2 linked regions of the Methylicorpusculum oleiharenae genome follow. The protein of the gene in region 1 interacts with the protein of each later gene in a pairwise test. Links are inferred from orthologs where the notes say so. Each region holds a gene or a part of one and is shown on either strand. Other genes may lie near its edges. The genes, in order: recO and recR.

Region 1 (9,387 bases):
GATTTGCGTGAAGCGCTGAACAAGCTCAGGCTTAATGATGCGGCATTGCAGTTTGAGCCTGAAACGTCTCAAGCGTTGGGCTTTGGTTTTCGTTGCGGTTTTCTTGGCATGTTGCACATGGAAATCATCCAGGAGCGGTTGGAGCGGGAATATGATGTGGACCTTATTACCACGTCACCCACCGTAATTTACGAAGTGACAACTCATAACGATGAAGTTTTGATGGTGGATAATCCGGCAAAACTTCCCGATACCGGTACTGTCCGGACCATCAAAGAGCCGATCATTCGCGCAAATATCTTGGTTCCCCAGGATTATTTAGGCGCAGTCATCTCTCTGTGCATTGAAAAGAGAGGATCGCAAAAAGATATGCAGTATGTGGGGCGTCAGGTTTCCTTGCATTATGAGCTGCCATTAAGCGAAGTGGTACTGGACTTTTTCGATCGATTAAAGTCGGCAAGTCGTGGTTTTGCGTCGTTTGATTATGAGTTTCTCCGGTTTCAGGAAGCCGATTTGGTCAAGTTGGATATATTGATAAACGGTGACAAGGTTGATGCCTTGTCCATCATAGTGCATCGGGAAATGAGTCATATCAAGGGCCGCGATCTGGTCGAAAAAATGAAAGACCTGATACCTCGCCAAATGTTTGAAGTAGCCATTCAAGCCGCAATTGGTTCTAAGGTTATTGCCCGATCCACAGTAAAAGCGTTGAGAAAAAATGTCACAGCCAAATGTTATGGCGGTGATATCACGCGCAAAAAGAAACTACTCGAAAAACAAAAGGCCGGCAAAAAAAGGATGAAGCAAGTCGGTAATATTGAGATACCTCAAGAAGCCTTTTTAGCGGTTCTTCAGGTTAATAAAGAGTAATTTCCGCCTAACCATTTTCTTTACATCACCTATCAATTAAACATGGATTTTGATTTCTCTTTTTTTTTGCTGATGGCAACGGTTGTAACAGGTGTTATCTGGGGCGGTTATCTTTTACTGCTCAAATACACACATAAAGAGCCGACTCCTGAAAACGAACCTCTGATTGTCGAATATGCACGATCTTTTTTTCCTATCGTATTGATCGTTTTGGTGTTGCGTTCATTTTTAGTGGAGCCTTTTAGAATTCCATCAGGTTCCATGATGCCGACCTTGTTAATTGGCGACTTTATTTTGGTGAACAAGTTTACGTACGGTGTTCGTTTGCCTGTCATCAATACCAAAGTCATTGACATGAATCAGCCTGAAAGAGGAGATGTTGTTGTCTTCAGGTACCCAAAAGAGCCGACTGTCGATTACATCAAACGGATCATCGGTTTGCCGGGTGATAAAATCGCTTATTACAATAAAAATCTTTATGTCAACGGCTCGCCGGTTCAGCGAGTTTCCTTGGGTATGTACCACGGCGTCGGTCAAGGCCAGTCAATGACCGGTGCTGAACATTTCCAGGAAGATCTTCAAGGGGTTGAGCACAGTATTCTGATACATAATGGCGCGCCTTCGGTGGAAGGTGTTTATGTCGTGCCGAACGGGCACTTCTTCGTCATGGGTGACAATCGCGATAACAGTAACGATAGCCGTTATTGGGGCACGGTTCCCGAGGACAATCTGGTTGGCAAGGCCTTTTTTATATGGATGAGTTGGGATTGGCAGAATAAAGGGATTGGCTTTGACCGAATTGGCACCTTGCTTAAGTAAACTACACTTAATGAGTTCGAATCTGACTCAGGAGTTTTCTAATGAGCTTGTCATCTAATCGCGAAAGCGGTCTGACCTTAATAACCTTGACACTGTTGCTGGGTTTTATTGCCTTTATTACGTTGCTGGTTTTAAAAATCGCGCCAATATATATCGACCACAGCAAAGTGAAAAGTGCTTTGACAGGGGTAGAGCAGATGGAAAATATTGAGACGGTGACCCGGGAAGAGGTATGGAGTTCTCTGGAAAAGCGCTTCAACATGAATTACGTCACGGATATCACTAAAGACAATGTCAAGGTAACGCGCCGTGGCGGCTATTTGAAAGTTGAAATCGAATATGAAGTCGTTAAGCCCATCGTCGGCAATTTGAGTGTGCTGGTAAATTTTTATGAAATTATTGAGGTAGGGCAGGAGTGATAAAAAACCCGGAAGTGCTTTGTAAGAAACTGGGCCTTAAATTTAATGACCCCCAGTTATTTGTCATGGCGCTGACGCATCGAAGTGTAGGTGCGAGAAATAATGAACGATTAGAGTTTTTGGGTGACGCCATTTTAGGTTTTGTCATTGCCGAAAAGCTGCATGAGATTTTTCCCGAGGCCAGTGAAGGCGTGCTAAGCAGGCTCAGGGCCAGCCTTGTGAATCAGTGTTCTTTGGCCGATGTGGCTAGGAAACATAATATTGGTGATTATCTTATTTTAGGTACTGGTGAATTAAAAAGCGGAGGGTTCAGGCGCGATTCCATTTTGTCTGATGCTTTTGAAGCAATTATCGGTTCTCTTTTTAAAGATCAGGGCATTGAAGTCTGCAAACAATGGATTCTGACCATGTTTGACGAAAAATTTACTTGTCTATCGCTGGAAAACTGGCAAAAAGATCCTAAAACTCAGCTACAGGAACTGATGCAGTCTAAAAAACTCAGTCTGCCCGAATATACGCTTTTATCCATGTCAGGTTTGCCTCATGAGCAAACGTTTAAAGTCAAATGCGCTATCGAATTGACTGATAAATTCTCAGTTGGAAAAGGCGTTTCAAGAAAGAGAGCCGAACAGGATGCCGCAGAGCAAATGTTGATCTTGCTAAAGAGAGATAATTAATGAATTGTGGCTATGTTGCTTTAGTGGGTCGCCCCAACGTTGGAAAATCTACATTGATGAATCATCTGCTGGGGCAGAAGATCAGCATTACCTCAAGAAAACCGCAAACAACCCGTCATCGGATTCTGGGAATCAATACCACCGATGAAGGTCAGGCTATCTATATGGATACGCCAGGTATGCATAATAACGAGAAAAAAGCGCTTAACCGTTATCTGAACAGAACAGCAGAATCCACATTGGCGGGCGTTGATGTCGTGGTCTGGTTGATCGATGGTTTGGCGTGGCAGGAATACGATGACGTTATTTTTGCCAAATTAAAACAAGCCGGTTTGCCTGCAATTCTCGCTGTCAATAAAGTGGATAAGGTTAAGGACAAAGACACGATGCTGGCTTTTTTTGCAGAAGCCCAGGCGCGTTTTCCATTTGAGCATATCGTTCCTATATCGGCACTTAAAAACACTAATTTACAGATGCTGGAATCCCTTATCATGAAATTATTGCCGGAGAGAGAATTGATCTATCCGGCAGACCAGATTACCGACAGACCGGAGCGGTTTTTATGCGCTGAAATTGTCAGGGAAAAATTGACTCGACGTTTGGGCGACGAATTGCCTTATGCGCTCACAGTTGAGATCGAGCGCTACGAAGAGCATCCCACCCTGTCAAAAATATACGCCATTATCTGGGTTGAACGGAACTCTCAAAAATCGATTGTCATCGGCAAGCAAGGTGAAATGCTTAAAAACATAGGCACCGATGCGCGTCATGACATTGAGCGCCTGATCGGGCAAAAAGTGTATCTGCAACTTTGGGTCAAGGTTAAACACGGCTGGTCTGATAATGAGCGTGCATTACAGAGCTTAGGATTTAATGAGTGAAAGGCTTGTCACTCTGCAGCCAGGCTTTTTAATACGGCATTGGCCCTATGGGGAAACGAGTTTACTTACGGACGTTTTAACGCGTGATTTTGGCCGGATTTCAATACTGGCCAGAGGCTTGAGAAAGCCAAAATCGAAAATGGCCGGTATTTTGAGGCCATTTTTTCCTTTACTGCTTTCCTACGGTGCCGGGCGCGGTGAATTACATTATTTGTCCCATGCCGAACCTCAGTTCCCTGCTTTTGACAGTTCTCTTCACGGTAAAGCGCTTTTTTGCGGATTTTATATCAACGAACTCATAACGCATTTTCTTCATCAATCCGATCCCCATCCTGAAGTATTTGAGCTTTATCAGCAGACTCTTTTGGCTCTGCAAAATGGCGATGAAGTAGAAAGTTGTCTGCGTTGTTTTGAGGTTAATTTGCTGGAGTTGGTGGGCTATGGTTTGGACATTCGCTATGACAGCCAAACCCATCAATTGGTAGAGGCCGATAGAAAATACCATTTTAGTGTTGAGCGGGGGCCGACGGAAGCGGTTAACGGGGAAATCAATGGAGCCACTTTGCACGCTTTGCATTCTCGTCAGTTCAAAGATAAAGAATCGTTAATGCAAGCCAAAAAAATCATGAGAATGGTGATCGACTTTCATTTGCAAGGCAAGTTGCTTAAAAGTCGCGAGACCATTGCTAAAATCATTAAACAGTTGTGAAGAATGAAAATTACAAATATTTTGCTGGGCGTTAATATCGATCATGTGGCAACTTTAAGACAGGCGAGGGGAACAAAATACCCGGAACCTGTTCAGGCCGCTTTAATAGCAGAGCAGGCCGGTGCGGATGGTATTACCGCGCATCTTCGTGAAGATCGCCGGCATATACAGGACAGGGATATTTATTTGTTGAGTGAGATGCTGCACACCCGCTTGAATTTTGAAATGGCAGTCACTGATGAAATGGTGGCGTTAGCAATAGATGTTGCACCGGCCGCTTGTTGTTTGGTTCCGGAAAAGCGAGAGGAATTAACAACGGAAGGCGGCCTGGATGTGGTCGCCAGTCAACAAAGTATGGCAAAAGTGTGTGATGTGCTGGGTGAGGCGGGCATTGAGGTATCGTTGTTTATAGATCCTGAGCTAAGGCAGATAGACGCTGCGGTTAAAGCGGGCGCTCCTGTTGTTGAATTTCATACCGGCCGTTACGCAGATGCCCGCAATTCAGCACAACTGGCTGTAGAATTGGCAAGGATACAACAAGCGGCGGCCTATGCCCATTCGGTGGGTCTTCAGGTGAATGCCGGTCATGGCTTGAATTTCGCAAATGTGGAAGCTATCTGTCGAATACCTGAAATCGTTGAATTGAACATTGGTCATGCGCTGATTGCACAGGCCTTATTTTCCGGTTTAGCCAAGTCAGTGTCTGATATGAAACAGTTGATGAGACAGGCTCGTTTGGAAAGCATTTGTGCGAAATAGATATGAAACTTGTTTGTTATCAATTAACTTCTGCCGGTGATAGAGAGACTAATCAAGATGCAATGGCGCATCAGATTAACGAAGACTATGGTCTTTTTATAGTGGCAGACGGCTTGGGAGGTTATCAATCAGGCGAAAAAGCGGCTCAATTTTTTTGTCAGGCTATGATGCAATTGGCCGAGCGATACACCGATACCATCCGTTCGTTTCCATTGGATGTGTTATCGGCTTGGGTAGAAGATGCTATCGATGAAATGAAGCGTTTATTCGGTAATGATCCTACTGCAGATGAAGCGCACACGACCTGCGCCATATTATTTGTCAATGACCGGTTTGTTTTGACCGCTCATTGTGGTGACAGCCGGGTTTACCGTATGAGTCCGCGCAAGGTCATTTGGCGCACCCGGGATCATTCGGTTTTACAGAAATTGCTGGATCAGGGCGAGATTACAGAAGAAGAGATGGGCTTGCATCCTGAGCAGAATCAACTCACGCGAAGTATCAATATTGCGAAAAGTCATCCGGTTGAAGTCAATCTTTACCCGTCGATGGAGCCGGGTGAAACCTTTGTGTTATGTACCGATGGCTTTTGGGAACACGTCAAACTACTGGAATGGCTGCAATTGGCAGAGCCTGCCGGCGGACGTGTGGAATTGGGCAAGATGGCGCGTTTGTCGGTGCTGAGAGCGAAAGGAAAGAGTGATAATGTGACCGTCCAATGGGTCAGGTATTTAGCGTAAGACCTTCCGTGGTCCTGGTTGGCCTGATGATTAATGTGTAGCCAGTCCGTGTTTTTGAATACGATAAAGCAGCGTGTCCCGGGAAATACCCAATAGTCGGGCTGATTTGCTGCGATTGCCATTGGTTCTGGATAAGGCCTGATGGATTAAATCGAGTTCCAGGGCTTCCAGTTTGATTCCGGTTGCAGGCAACGTGAAGTCAGTATTAGACGGCTCACTTAAAGTGGGTGTGCTGGGCTTGAATTCATGCGGTAAATTTTCCGGTTCAATCGTTCTTCCTGCCAGTAAAATACTGAGGCGTTCGCATAAATTACGTAGTTCTCGAATGTTTCCCGGCCATGAATAGCTTTTCAGAGTTTTTAATGCCTGTTTGCTAAATTTAGGCGCTGTAATGCCGTGAGTTTCTGAAAAGTGATTAAGGAAGTGCCGTATCAGTTTTTCAATGTCATCGGTGCGTTGAGACAGAGGGGGGATGTCAAGTGGGACAACATTCAGGCGGAAATACAAATCGCGTCTGAAATCGCCTCTTTCAATCTGCTGCAGCAAGTCATTGTTGGTAGCGGCAATGATTCTTACGTCAACAAAATAAGGTTTGGTATCGCCGACCGCCAGACATTCGCCAGTTTCCAGAAAACGCAGTAATTTGGCTTGTATGGTCAAAGGCAGGGAATTGATTTCGTCCAGAAATAAAGTGCCCCCGTCAGCTGCCTGGAATATACCCAGCTTGTTGCCGGTTGCGCCGGTGAAGGCTCCTTTTCTATGACCGAATAATTCGGATTCGACCAAGCTTTCAGGGAGGGCGCCGCAATTGATGGTGATAAAAGGTTTATTGGCCCGGTTGCTTTCTTTTTGAATCGCTTTGGCAAGAACTTCTTTACCGGTTCCTGTTTCTCCTTTGAGAAGTATAGTGACATCGGTAGCGGAAACCATCTTGGCGCTACGAATTAAAGATTCGAGTGCAGGAGACTGACCAATAATAGAATTAAAATGATCCACTGGAACCTCGACTTAATTAAATGTGTTGTAAACGCATGGGGTTTAGCCACGGAAGGGCTGCAAACAAGGCCAAAATGATCATAAAAAGGCCTACGGCCTGTTTAAAATACCGCATCCTCGATAACCTTGTCAGTATGCCGGTCATTATACCGACACCGATGACGGCAGGTAAAGTCCCTATTCCAAATGAGAGCATGGTCAATGCGCTTCGGGTGATGTCACCCGTAGTGGCTGCTAGAGCCAATGCGGCATAAATTAATCCGCACGGAAGCCAGCCCCATACCATTCCGAACAGGAAAGCCTGCAGTCGGGTTTTTACAGGAATCAGTTTTCGTCCGTAGGGTTCTATCAATTTCCAGAAGCGTGAACCTGCTTTTTCAATATAGGCAAAGCGGGGAAACCAGCCCGCAATGTAAAAGCCTGCACCGATCATGATGACTGCGGACAGCATCTGAAACAGGCGGTAAGCAATGGCTTCACCAAAAGGCAGCATCAGTAAAAATTGAACGGCCCCCGCCAATCCACCCGCTATCGTATAGCTGAAAATCCGGCCCAGGTTATAGTTTAAAACATAGGGAAGAAGCCGTGTTTTGTTGTTGCGAATTTCCGGTTTCAGGCTGAGTGTCAATGTGCCGATTATGGAGCCGCACATGCCGATACAATGCATGCTGCTTAATAGCCCCATCAAAAATGACACGAGATAGGAAGAAGTAAAGGATATGTGAAATTCCATAGGCCCAAGACATTAACACAGAAAAAAATATATACAATAGTTCAGTGCGGTCAATTAATTAAAACAGGTTATTTGACGTAAAAAAATCAGTTAAATAACATTGATTAATAGAAATAAGCCGTTTTGACCACGCGAATGTGGTTTATCGGCGAGGGCAATAAGACAAGTGCGAGAAGTATAGATGATAAAAAGCAGGCACACCGGTGCAGCAAAATAAGGGGACATCCGCAATTTTGTGTGTACCTCGCCTGGATTCGGCTGGTGCTTTATCCAGGTTAGGTGTTTAAAGTGAACTCTGTTATTTGAACTGCGCCGCTATTTGCTGCTGAATTTTTTCAGCCATGGCTTGTCTGTTATCTGCATCTCGAATGGGCCTGCCAACCACGATGTAATCGGCGCCATTCCTAAAGGCCTGTTCTACACTCACGACTCTTTTTTGATCATCTTCCTCGCGATTGTCTAAGGGCCTGATACCGGGTGTGATGATCAATAAACGATTATCCAGTTCCTGTCTTAACATTGGGGCTTCAAGTCCGGAGGAGACAATGCCGTCGCAGCCTATTTGTAAAGCGCGCTTTGCCCGTGATAAAACCAGTTCCCTGACATCGCATTGAAATCCCAAATCATCTAAATCGCCGCGATCCAGGCTTGTTAAAGCGGTTACAGCGAGGACTTTGAGTGAGCCTTTTTCTTTGGCGGCAGCTTCCATAATGGCATCGTTGCCGTGAATAGTCGCCAGATCAACGCCTTTTTGGCTAAGGGCGCGAATGGCCCGTCCCACCGTAGCCGGCACATCAAAAAACTTTAAATCGACAAAGACCTTTTTATTGCGCTGTTTAAGCCATTCGATAAAGCCGAAATAATCGCCGGCCATAAATAATTCCATGCCGACCTTATAAAAAACGACTGCATCGCCCAGTTCTTCAACCAAAGCTTGGGCCTCGGGTATGCTGGGTACGTCCAGCGCCATTATCAGACGCTCACGGGTAGGTATGGGTTTTTTGGAGATAAAAGAATCAGTCATGTCTATTGGTTCAGGGCTAAGGGTTAAGTCGAAAAAATGCAGCAGGCTATATTACCGGAACTTGTTTTGAGCGTGAATGTTAAAATACGCCGTTTCGTTGAGCACTACGCCTGATATGATGTCTACCTTGATTCAAATGGCTTTGCTGATCGCCTGCGGCGGAGCTTGGCGCCTGTTTCAGCCGGGCGGTTTGACTGCGGAGCAAGCGCGGCCTGTTCTGACAACAGTCGTTTACTATTTATTTCTACCGGCTATGGTGCTTGATGTCTTATGGCAGGCGAACATCGGGATGCAGTCTTTGCAATACACTTTGCTTGGCGTAACAGCTATTGCCTTTGCTATGGTTTGTATTGTATTGATCGGTCGTCTTTTAAGGTTCGATCGGCACCGGCTGGGAGCGATGATACTTGCGACGGCCTTTCCAAATGTGACCTACCTGGGTTTGCCGGTGCTGGAGCAAACTTACGGTTATTGGGCTCGTTCGGTCGCTATTCAAATGGATTTATTTGCGACAGCACCTTTTCTGTTTACGATTGGTATCATGGTCGTTAAACGCTTCGGCGATGCGGAAGCGGGTGAGTCAAAAGCTGTGTTATCGTATCTCAATGCGCCACCGTTTTGGGCTGCATTTCTCGCGGTCGCTTTGAATTTAAACGAGATAGCCATGCCCGGCTGGCTTAGCGGTGTTTTGCAGAAATTGTCGGCAGGCGTGGTGCCGATCATGTTGTTTTCATTGGGATTGGCGTTAAGCTGGAAAGAC
Region 2 (9,097 bases), 2.6 Mb from region 1 along the record:
CGGTACAGATGGTTGAAATCACAGATGAAACCAGTGATCAACGATTGGATAATTTTTTGATTACCAAGCTCAAAGGTGTTCCAAAAAGCCACATTTATCGTATCGTGCGAAAAGGCGAGGTACGGGTTAACAAGGGCAGAGTCGATGTCAAATACCGGTTGCAGCCGGGCGATATGGTCAGAATTCCACCGGTACGGGTCAATGTGGTTGACGACATTGTTTTTGTGCCCAAAAGCCTTAAACAAAGCCTCGAGCAGGATATTCTGTTTGAAGACGATGTTTTGATGGTGCTCAATAAACCGGCCGGTTATGCCGTTCATGGCGGCAGCGGCTTAAGTACGGCAGTTATAGAAAGCTTGCGCCAATTAAGACCCGATGCGCATTTTCTTGAATTGGTTCATCGTCTGGATCGGGACACTTCGGGTTGTTTGATCATTGCCAAAAAACGCAGTGCGCTGCGGACGCTGCATGAACTTTTCCGTGGCGATGGCATCAGAAAGACCTATTTAGCCTTGTTGGGTGGCGTATGGGAGAGGAAATCCATAGCCGTCACTGCGCCCTTATTAAAGCAGACAGGCCAGAGCGGTGAGCGCATGGTCATCGTGAGTCAGGAAGGAAAAAGTTCGGCAACATTTTTCAAAAGTATTAAATCATTGTCTGATGCGACATGGGTAGAAGCCAGTCCGCAAACCGGAAGAACTCATCAAATCAGAGTTCATGCTGCCTGGTTGGGGCATCCCATCCTTGGCGATGATCGATACGGCGATTTTGAAGTCAATCGGAGTTTTAAAAAAAGAGGAATCAAACGCCTTTTTCTTCATGCTTTCAAGCTTGAGTTCACGCATCCTGTTAGTGGTAAACCGTTAATTATTACTGCACCGGTACCTGTAGATATGCAGGTTTGGTTTGATGATAAAAAGTAAGTTTGAGTTATTGATATTTGATTGGGATGGAACCCTGATGGACTCCATAGACTGGATTGTCTATTGTTTACAAAACGCAGCAGTTGACTGCGGTTATAAGGCGCCGGATGAATGCGCGGCAAAAGATATTATCGGACTTAGCATCCATCAGGCTATGTCAGTCCTTTTTCCGGAACTTGATCAATTAGAAAAGCAACGTTTAATCAGCCGGTATTCAGAGCTTTATTTTTCGCGTCAACTGGGGGTTGAGGACTTGTTTCCAGGCGTAGTTGATCTTTTGGAGGCGCTTAAGCAAAGCGGTTTTCTCTTGGCGGTTGCGACCGGAAAATCACGCAAAGGTCTTCAGCATGCTTTTGAGCAAACCGGGATCGCCGGCTATTTTGTTGCGAGTCGCTGTGCCGATGAGACGGCTTCAAAGCCTGATCCGTTAATGCTCAAACAGATTATGTCGGAAACCGGCGTGCAAAAAGAAGCCACCGTTATGATCGGTGATTCCATTCATGATCTGGAAATGGCTTTAAATGCCGGAATATCTTCAATCGCGGTCACCTGCGGCGCTCATGCTGAACCGCAGTTACTGCAACATCGCCCCATCGAATTTCTGCAAAATACATCTGATTTAATAACATTTCTGAGGTTAAATAATGGAAAGTAATAATGACATGACGCAAGGCTCTGAGGGTCAAAAACAACAGGGTTGGGAGCGCGAAGTCATTGAAAAACTGGCGCTGGCAGCTGTGACGGAGCAAAGAAAGGCGCGTCACTGGAGCATTTTTTTTAAATTGTTGCTGTTTTTTTACCTGGTAGCTGTTTTTGTTGTAGCAATGTATCCCTCCATCAAAAAAGATATGGATGTGACAGGAGGTGAAGGTCACACGGCAGTCATCGATGTGGTCGGGGTTATAGCGGAGGACAAGCCCGCCAGCTTTGAAAATATCTCACAAGGTTTGCGTGATGCTGCGAAAGATAAAAACACCAAGGGCATTATCCTGCATATTAATTCACCCGGTGGCAGCCCTGTACAGTCTGACTATATTTTTCACGAAATCAGACTGGTTAAGCAGGAATTCCCCAATCTCCCTATTATTTCGGTAGTGAGCGATATTTGTGCTTCCGGCGGCTATTATGTGGCGTCCGCAACTGACAAAATTTATGTTAATGAGGCCAGTCTTATCGGTTCGATAGGCGTAGTCATTAACGGATTCGGCTTTGTTGAAACGCTTGAAAAAATGGGCGTAGAGAGACGGACGCTGACTGCCGGAGATCATAAAGCGATGCTGGATCCTTTTTTGCCGGTGAATGAGCTTGAAACCAGGCATATGCAAACATTGCTCAATCAGGTGCACAAACAATTCATTGATGCGGTAAAAAAAGGCCGTGGTGATCGCCTCAAAGAAACGTCCGATATGTTTTCAGGATTGGTGTGGACCGGTAAGGAAGGTGTTTCCCTGGGATTGGCCGATGATTTTGGCAGTGACAAATTCGTTGCGAAAAACGTCATTGGCGCTGAAAAGCTGGTTAATTTTACGCCCAGTGAACGCATAATGGATAGATTGTTTGGCAAGCTGGGAGCTTCTTTTGGTCATGCCGTCAGTGCTGCTTTTACGCGCTGGGATATGGGTTAAAAAGTTGGATTCAGTGACTATTCAGTCATTTAGACATATAGTTTAAGCCATGCAAATTGCAGAAACCAAAGGGTAATGCATCACATGATTATGTTCCGGATTTTCAATGGCAAATTTAATTAAAGTAATTTTGGTCGCCTTCATGTTCCTTGCTTCTGTTTTGTCTGGCAGCGAGATAGCCTTGGCTTCTGTCTCTCTTGATGAGGCGACAAGACAGGTGCTTTCCGATCCTCAAAATAAAGTACTGGGTGCCAAAACGGAGATCATTAACGAAAGAGAGGTTCACATTATCAAAGTGCTGACAGCGGACGGCCGTATTCAGCATTTTATAGTAGATGCCGAGACGGGCGATTTGTTGGAAGACTTTTTGCCCGATGAAGATAAAGAATGACATAAAGGGAGCGTACTATGCGAATTTTGGTGGTTGAAGATGAGCCGTTGATTGGTGATCAAATCCGGCAGTTTTTGGGCAGGAAAGGCTTTGCAGTAGATTTGGCCGCGACGGGGGCTGACGGGTTCTATTTGGGTAGCGAATATCCGATCGATGCAGCGATCATCGATATAGGATTGCCTGATATTTCGGGCGTTGAATTGATCAAAAAATTACGCAAGGAAAATGTCGAATTTCCTATTTTAATTCTGACTGCCAGAAGCCGTTGGCAGGAAAAAGTTGAAGGCCTGGAATCGGGTGCGGATGACTATTTGGTCAAGCCGTTTCATTACGAGGAATTGCTGGCTAGGCTCAATGCTTTAATCCGCCGGTCTGGTGGCAAATCGCATCCGGTATTGACCCATGCCAATATTGAGTTGAATACCGTATCGCAGGAAGTGACTGTTGCCGGTGAAAAAATGGATTTAACTGCTTTTGAATATAAAGTTCTGGAATACCTGCTGTTTAGAAAAGGTGAAGTCGTTTCAAAGTCAGTGTTAACCGAACATATTTACGATGAAGACTTTGATAGAGACAGCAACGTCATTGAAGTATTTATCGGGCGGTTGAGAAAAAAACTGGATCCAGACGGCGTCGTCAAACCCATTGAAACGTTGCGGGGACGCGGCTACCGCATTCCCGCAAATTAAGCTGCTGCAGAAGCTTATTAAAGTCAATGACTTAATGAAATTTTGTTAAGCTGAATCCTATGATTGAAGTAAAGTGAAGCGTAAATCTCTCAGTCTCAGGCTGCTTTTTTCCACCGGTTTTGTTCTCGCTTCTTTTTTCGCTATCGTTTCTGTGGTTTTGGAGCGTGGTTATAAGGAAAGCGCGGAGCAAGCGCTACGTGAAAATTTAAAAGTTCAGGTTTATTCGCTGTTATCGGCTGCCGAATTGACGCGCAACGGCCAAATTAAACTACCAAAAGCCTTGAGGGAGCCCCGTTTTTCTGATCCTGGCTCAGGTCTTTATGCCTCGGTTCAGCCCGCAAAAGGTAAAACAGAATGGCATTCGCCATCGGCGGTTGGCTTGACTTTATCGCCTCCTCCCCAAATAGCGCCGGGAAAGTTTGCCTTCCTGCTGGATGACATGGGGCGTTATGTTTTGCATTACAGTGTTATTTGGGAAGATAAGCGAAGAAAAGGGCGTGAATTTATTTTTAGTGTCGCTGAGGACAGTCAATTTGTCAGTCACCAGGTTGCAAGTTTCAAAAGAGTTCTGCAGTCCTGGTTGATGGGGATCGGTTCGGTGCTCATTATTATTCAATTAGTGGTTTTACGCTGGAGTTTAAAGCCACTCAGAGTCATCGTCAAAGATCTGGAAGCGATAGAGCGGGGCGATAAAACCCGGCTTGATGGTGTTTATTCAACCGAACTGGAAGGCCTGGCGGGTAACCTGAATGCGTTAGTAAGCAGTGAGCGAGCTCACCTTGAGCGCTATCGAAATACACTGGCCGATTTGGCGCATAGTTTGAAAACACCGTTAGCGATACTAAGAGGCTGCATTGAAACGCCTGAGTTGAATAAAAAAACCGCGTTGGATCAAATATCAAGGATGAATGAGATCGTCGAGTATCAGTTGCAGAAAGCTGCAGCGAAAGGTGAGAAAAAAACCACAGGTACAGTCGATGCTTCAATAGTCCTGGATAAAATTATCGGATCCATGCGCAAGGTTCATAGTGGGAAAAAAATTAACTTTGAAACTCGAAAGCCTGAAAGCTATAAATTATATTGTGAGGAAGGAGACCTTTACGAAATTGCCGGCAATCTGATCGACAATGCCAGTAAATGGTGCGATAAAAAAGTCAAAGTCAGCCTGCAATATAAGAACCAGATTAAGAAAAACAAGTATAAATTTCTACTTCAAATTGAAGATGATGGTCCTGGCATACCCTCGGGTCAATTGGAAGAGATTCTTAAACGAGGGGTCAGGGCGGATCAAAACATCCATGGACATGGAATTGGCATGGCTGTTGTCAATGAATTAGTTGGCCTGATGGGGGGTGAGCTTTTAGGTGATAAAAGCCCTTCACTGGGTGGTATGCGGTGGCAGGTTTATTTGCCCTGAATCGTTTTTTGTCGTTTATCCTTTGGTTTTCGGCTTATTCCAGGCAGTCTGCTGCTATTCCTGGTGTTAAGTAAAATTAAGGTTGAATTTTCAAATCGATTCCATCATAATGCGCGCTCTTTAGTCGCTTAGGCGGCTCTATTATGGAAACCGTGTCGGTCCTCTCGCAACGATACGCTGTAAACCCCGCCAGGTCCGGAAGGGAGCAACGGTAGCAGCAGATTCGTGTGCCGGGATGTGGCTGGCACGGTTCCCTCCCAAATACATATCCTTTAAGAGTCTTTAATGACTTACCAGGTTCTTGCCAGAAAATGGCGTCCTCGCAATTTCTCAGAAATCGTTGGACAAGAGCACGTTGTTAATTCTCTGATTAACGCACTCAAACATAACCGACTACACCACGCATATTTGTTTACCGGCACTCGCGGTGTTGGCAAAACGACTATCGCCAGAATTCTTGCCAAAGCAATTAACTGCGAAGCGCGAAAAGATCATAATCCGTGCGGTCAATGTAATGTCTGTATTGAAGTTGATCAAGGCCGATATCCGGATTTGATTGAAGTGGATGCCGCATCCAGAACCAAAGTCGATGATACGCGCGATCTTTTGGAAAATACCCAATATGCCCCAAGCAGCGGGCGATATAAAGTTTACCTGATTGATGAAGTGCATATGCTTTCCGGGCACAGCTTTAATGCGTTGTTAAAAACTTTGGAAGAGCCGCCCGAGCATGTCAAGTTTCTATTGGCAACAACTGACCCCCACAAAATCCCAGTCACAGTTTTGTCGCGCTGCCTGCAATTCAATCTGAAGAGTATGTTGCCGGATCAGGTCTTTTTGCAAATGGAGGCTATCTTGCAAAAGGAATCTATAGAGGCCGAATCTCCCGCTCTGAGAATGCTGGCAAGAGCAGCGGACGGAAGTATGCGTGATGGCTTGAGCTTGCTTGATCAGGCCATTGTTTTTGGTAATGGTCGTGTCAATCTGGATGACGTCACCGCCATGCTCGGAACCATTGCACAGCAGCCGGTTGATAACCTGATTCATGCGCTTGTAGAAAGAGACGCTTTACAACTTTTTCAGGTCATTGATGAGCTGTCTGATTTGACGCCTGATTTCGGCGACGTTCTGCAGCGAATTTTACTTGTTTTACACAAGATTGCGTTGTATCAGGTCGCTCCCTCTGCAGTGAAAAACGATTTTGATTTGGATTCCGTGGTGATGCTGGCTGAAAAAATCAGTCCTGAGGACGTCCAGCTTTATTATCAAATTGTGTTGATTGGTCAGCGGGATCTTCCTCTGGCTCCTGATCCTCGTAGCGGATTTGAAATGGTCATGCTGCGGTTGTTGACGTTTCAACCTGCTGTTACAGAAATGCCTGTCCGTTCTTCTCAAGTGGCCTCAGTAAAGGATACCCGTCAGCCTAAGCCGCAAGAAACGGTCCGTTCCGTTTCCGCACCCTCAGTGCAAGAAACATTGAAAGTGCCTGAGCCGGTGAGTCAGGAGAAACCGGTTACCAGTGATTTTATTGAATGGTCTGATCTCGTCGTTGCGATTAAAATCAGAGGAATGACACGGGAATTCGCTAATAATTGTGTCTTGAGAAATATTAGTGATACAGTTTGTACGCTTGAATTGGATACCGGGCACAAGCATTTACTCAGCCCTAAAATTGAGGATAATTTGCAAAAGGCTTTGCAGGATTATTTTGCCAAGCCTATCCGGTTAGTTATCCAGACCGGTGAAGTTGAGTCCGTCACTCCGGCAATGAAGCATCGCAAAGAACGTGAAGAATTGCAGCAAAATGCTGTGGATTCTATTAATAACGACGAGGCTGTTGCAGCATTAAAAGATCGATTTGATGCGCGGGTTGTCCCCGGTACTATCGAGCCTACAGGTCAATAAATTTAAGGAGTAACCCTACTATGAAAAATGCACTGGGCAATTTAATGCAGCAAGCCCAAAAAATGCAGGAAGATTTAAAAAATGCGCAAGATGAATTAGCACTGATGCAAGTGCTGGGAGAGTCTGGCGGTGGTCTGGTCAAAATAGTGATGACTGGCAAAAGGGAAGTGCGTAAAGTGACTATAGACGATTCTCTGGTCGGTGATGACAAAGATATGCTGGAAGATCTGGTTGCTGCCGCAATCAATGATGCGGTTCATAAAGTGGCCAAAATGAAGCAGGAAAAAATGGCGCAATTCACTGCAGGATTTCCTCTGCCGCCCGGATTTCAGATGCCTTTTTAATGGTGATGGATAAGAAAGGCCTGCTAGGACAATTAATTCAGGATTTGTGCTATCTGCCGGGAGTAGGGCCCAAATCGGCTCAAAGAATGGCATTCTATTTGTTGCAGCGTAACAGAGACGGGGCAAAAAGATTGGCGGAGACTTTGCTTGAGTCTCTCAATAAAGTGACCCGTTGTAAAAGATGCAGAAATTTGACTGATCAAATGATCTGTTCCATCTGTTCCAATCAAGGACGGGATCATTCTGTTGTCTGTATCGTTGAAACGCCCGCTGATGTGTGGGCAGTGGATCAGGCTGCGGTATTCGGTGGTGTGTTTTTTGTGCTTCATGGGCACTTGTCGCCGCTGGATGGCATTGGTCCGGATGAGCTTGGTTTGGATCTGCTTGAGCAAAGGCTGGAAAATAAAGAAATCAAAGAAATTATTTTGGCAACCAACTCTACCGTAGAAGGCGAGGCGACGGCGCAATTGATTTCAGAAATCGCAAAAAAATGCGATGTTCAGGCCAGCAGGATAGCCCATGGTGTTCCGATGGGGGGGGAACTTGAATACATCGATAGCAGTACTTTGACCCACGCATTTAAAGGGCGTAAGCCGATATAAAAAATAGAGGGGGGTAACAATGACAGATTGTATCTTTTGTAAAATGGTTTCTGGTGAAATGAAGCCTGATATTGTCTATGAAAACGAGCAGTTATTAGCCTTCAGAGACATCAATCCACAAGCGCCTGTTCATATTTTGATCATTCCAAAGGCGCATATCAGCACGTTAAACGATCTTAAGGATACGTCTCTTGCCGGGCGTTTGCTGCAGGCAGTGATTAAGGTTGCAGCGCAGGAAGGGTTAGCTGATGATGGCTATCGAACAGTAATCAACTGTAACGAGCAGGGGGGGCAGGATGTTTACCATTTGCATTTACATGTGCTGGGACGGCGTCAGATGCGCTGGCCTCCCGGCTAATAAGGCTGCTTTTTAACCGGATGTTGCCGATCCTTTCTGCAAAGGGACGACTTTTGTTTTGCCGCATAGTGCAATTCGTGACCCAAATGATTGCTATAAATCAGTCGTCGGTGGCCTCGTTTTTTTGACAAAACCTATTTCCATTCAAGTAAACACTTCGATAAAGCGTATCTTTTTTTATCAGGCCAGCGTCATTTTTTCTCTAAGCTTTAAAAAACGCTGGTAGCGACTTGCAGAAATATCGCCTTTTTCTATGGCCACTCGGATCGCGCAGCCTTTATCTTTATCGTGTCTGCAGTCGTTAAATTGACATTGATCAATGAATGGCTGAAAGTCTCTGAATCCATAAGCCAGATGTCTTTCGGTCAATCCTGCAAGTCCGAAAATGGCTACACCCGGACTATCGATCAGGTCGCCGCCGCCCGGTAGGTGATAAAGCGTGGCTGCCGTTGTAGTGTGGCGCCCGTGTCGGGTGGTTTCTGACAGTGTTTTGGTTTTTAAATCCAGGTCGGGAATCAGTGTTTTGGTTAAAGACGATTTGCCGACCCCCGATTGTCCGGCCAGAATGCTGGTTTGGTCTTTAAGTGCTGAATTAAGAGCATCCAGGCCCCGGTGGTCATAGGTGCTGACAGTATAAAAAGGGTAACCGAGCCGGTTGTAAATATCGAGCTCAGCTAACAAGGATTCGGGCAGGGCAAGGTCAATTTTATTCAAGATGATAGCCGCGTCTATGCCTCTATTTTCGCACACGGCAAGATATTGATCGATCAATAGAAAATCGCAAAAAGGTTCAACGGCCACGACAACAAAAACTCTGTCGATATTCGCCGCAACCGGACGGAT

What was found.
Region 2: the proteins of recO (region 1) and recR interact in binary tests that used the Escherichia coli proteins (3 or more experiments, as listed by UniProt). The link is inferred for Methylicorpusculum oleiharenae from one-to-one orthologs.

The regions. Positions count from the first base shown.
Region 1 is NZ_WUTY02000001.1:309,816-319,202, reverse strand. Bases 2,518-5,516 are described here. They hold recO (DNA repair protein RecO), read left to right. Parts: upstream 2,518-3,658; coding sequence 3,659-4,375; downstream 4,376-5,516. Other genes in these bases: GO003_RS01510 (PP2C family protein-serine/threonine phosphatase), read left to right, coding at 5,137-5,516; pdxJ (pyridoxine 5'-phosphate synthase), read left to right, coding at 4,379-5,134; era (GTPase Era), read left to right, coding at 2,785-3,666; rnc (ribonuclease III), read left to right, coding at 2,518-2,785. Outside these bases: lepA (translation elongation factor 4), read left to right, coding at 1-870; lepB (signal peptidase I), read left to right, coding at 913-1,689; GO003_RS01535 (DUF4845 domain-containing protein), read left to right, coding at 1,731-2,108; more of rnc, read left to right, coding at 2,105-2,517; more of GO003_RS01510, read left to right, coding at 5,517-5,874; GO003_RS01505 (sigma-54 interaction domain-containing protein), read right to left, coding at 5,905-6,870; GO003_RS01500 (sulfite exporter TauE/SafE family protein), read right to left, coding at 6,887-7,603; pyrF (orotidine-5'-phosphate decarboxylase), read right to left, coding at 7,902-8,627; GO003_RS01490 (AEC family transporter), read left to right, coding at 8,704-9,387. UniProt on the Escherichia coli protein: Involved in DNA repair and RecF pathway recombination.
Region 2 is NZ_WUTY02000001.1:2,858,225-2,867,321, forward strand. What follows is about bases 6,389-9,097. They hold recR (recombination mediator RecR), read left to right. Parts: upstream 6,389-7,299; coding sequence 7,300-7,896; downstream 7,897-9,097. Other genes in these bases: dnaX (DNA polymerase III subunit gamma/tau), read left to right, coding at 6,389-6,950; GO003_RS12940 (YbaB/EbfC family nucleoid-associated protein), read left to right, coding at 6,971-7,294; GO003_RS12950 (histidine triad nucleotide-binding protein), read left to right, coding at 7,916-8,254; rsgA (ribosome small subunit-dependent GTPase A), read right to left, coding at 8,435-9,097. Also shown: 23S rRNA pseudouridine(955/2504/2580) synthase RluC, read left to right, coding at 1-923; GO003_RS12905 (HAD-IA family hydrolase), read left to right, coding at 910-1,578; GO003_RS12910 (S49 family peptidase), read left to right, coding at 1,568-2,548; GO003_RS12915 (PepSY domain-containing protein), read left to right, coding at 2,655-2,939; GO003_RS12920 (response regulator transcription factor), read left to right, coding at 2,957-3,628; GO003_RS12925 (ATP-binding protein), read left to right, coding at 3,702-5,045; more of dnaX, read left to right, coding at 5,331-6,388. UniProt on the Escherichia coli protein: May play a role in DNA repair. It seems to be involved in an RecBC-independent recombinational process of DNA repair. It may act with RecF and RecO.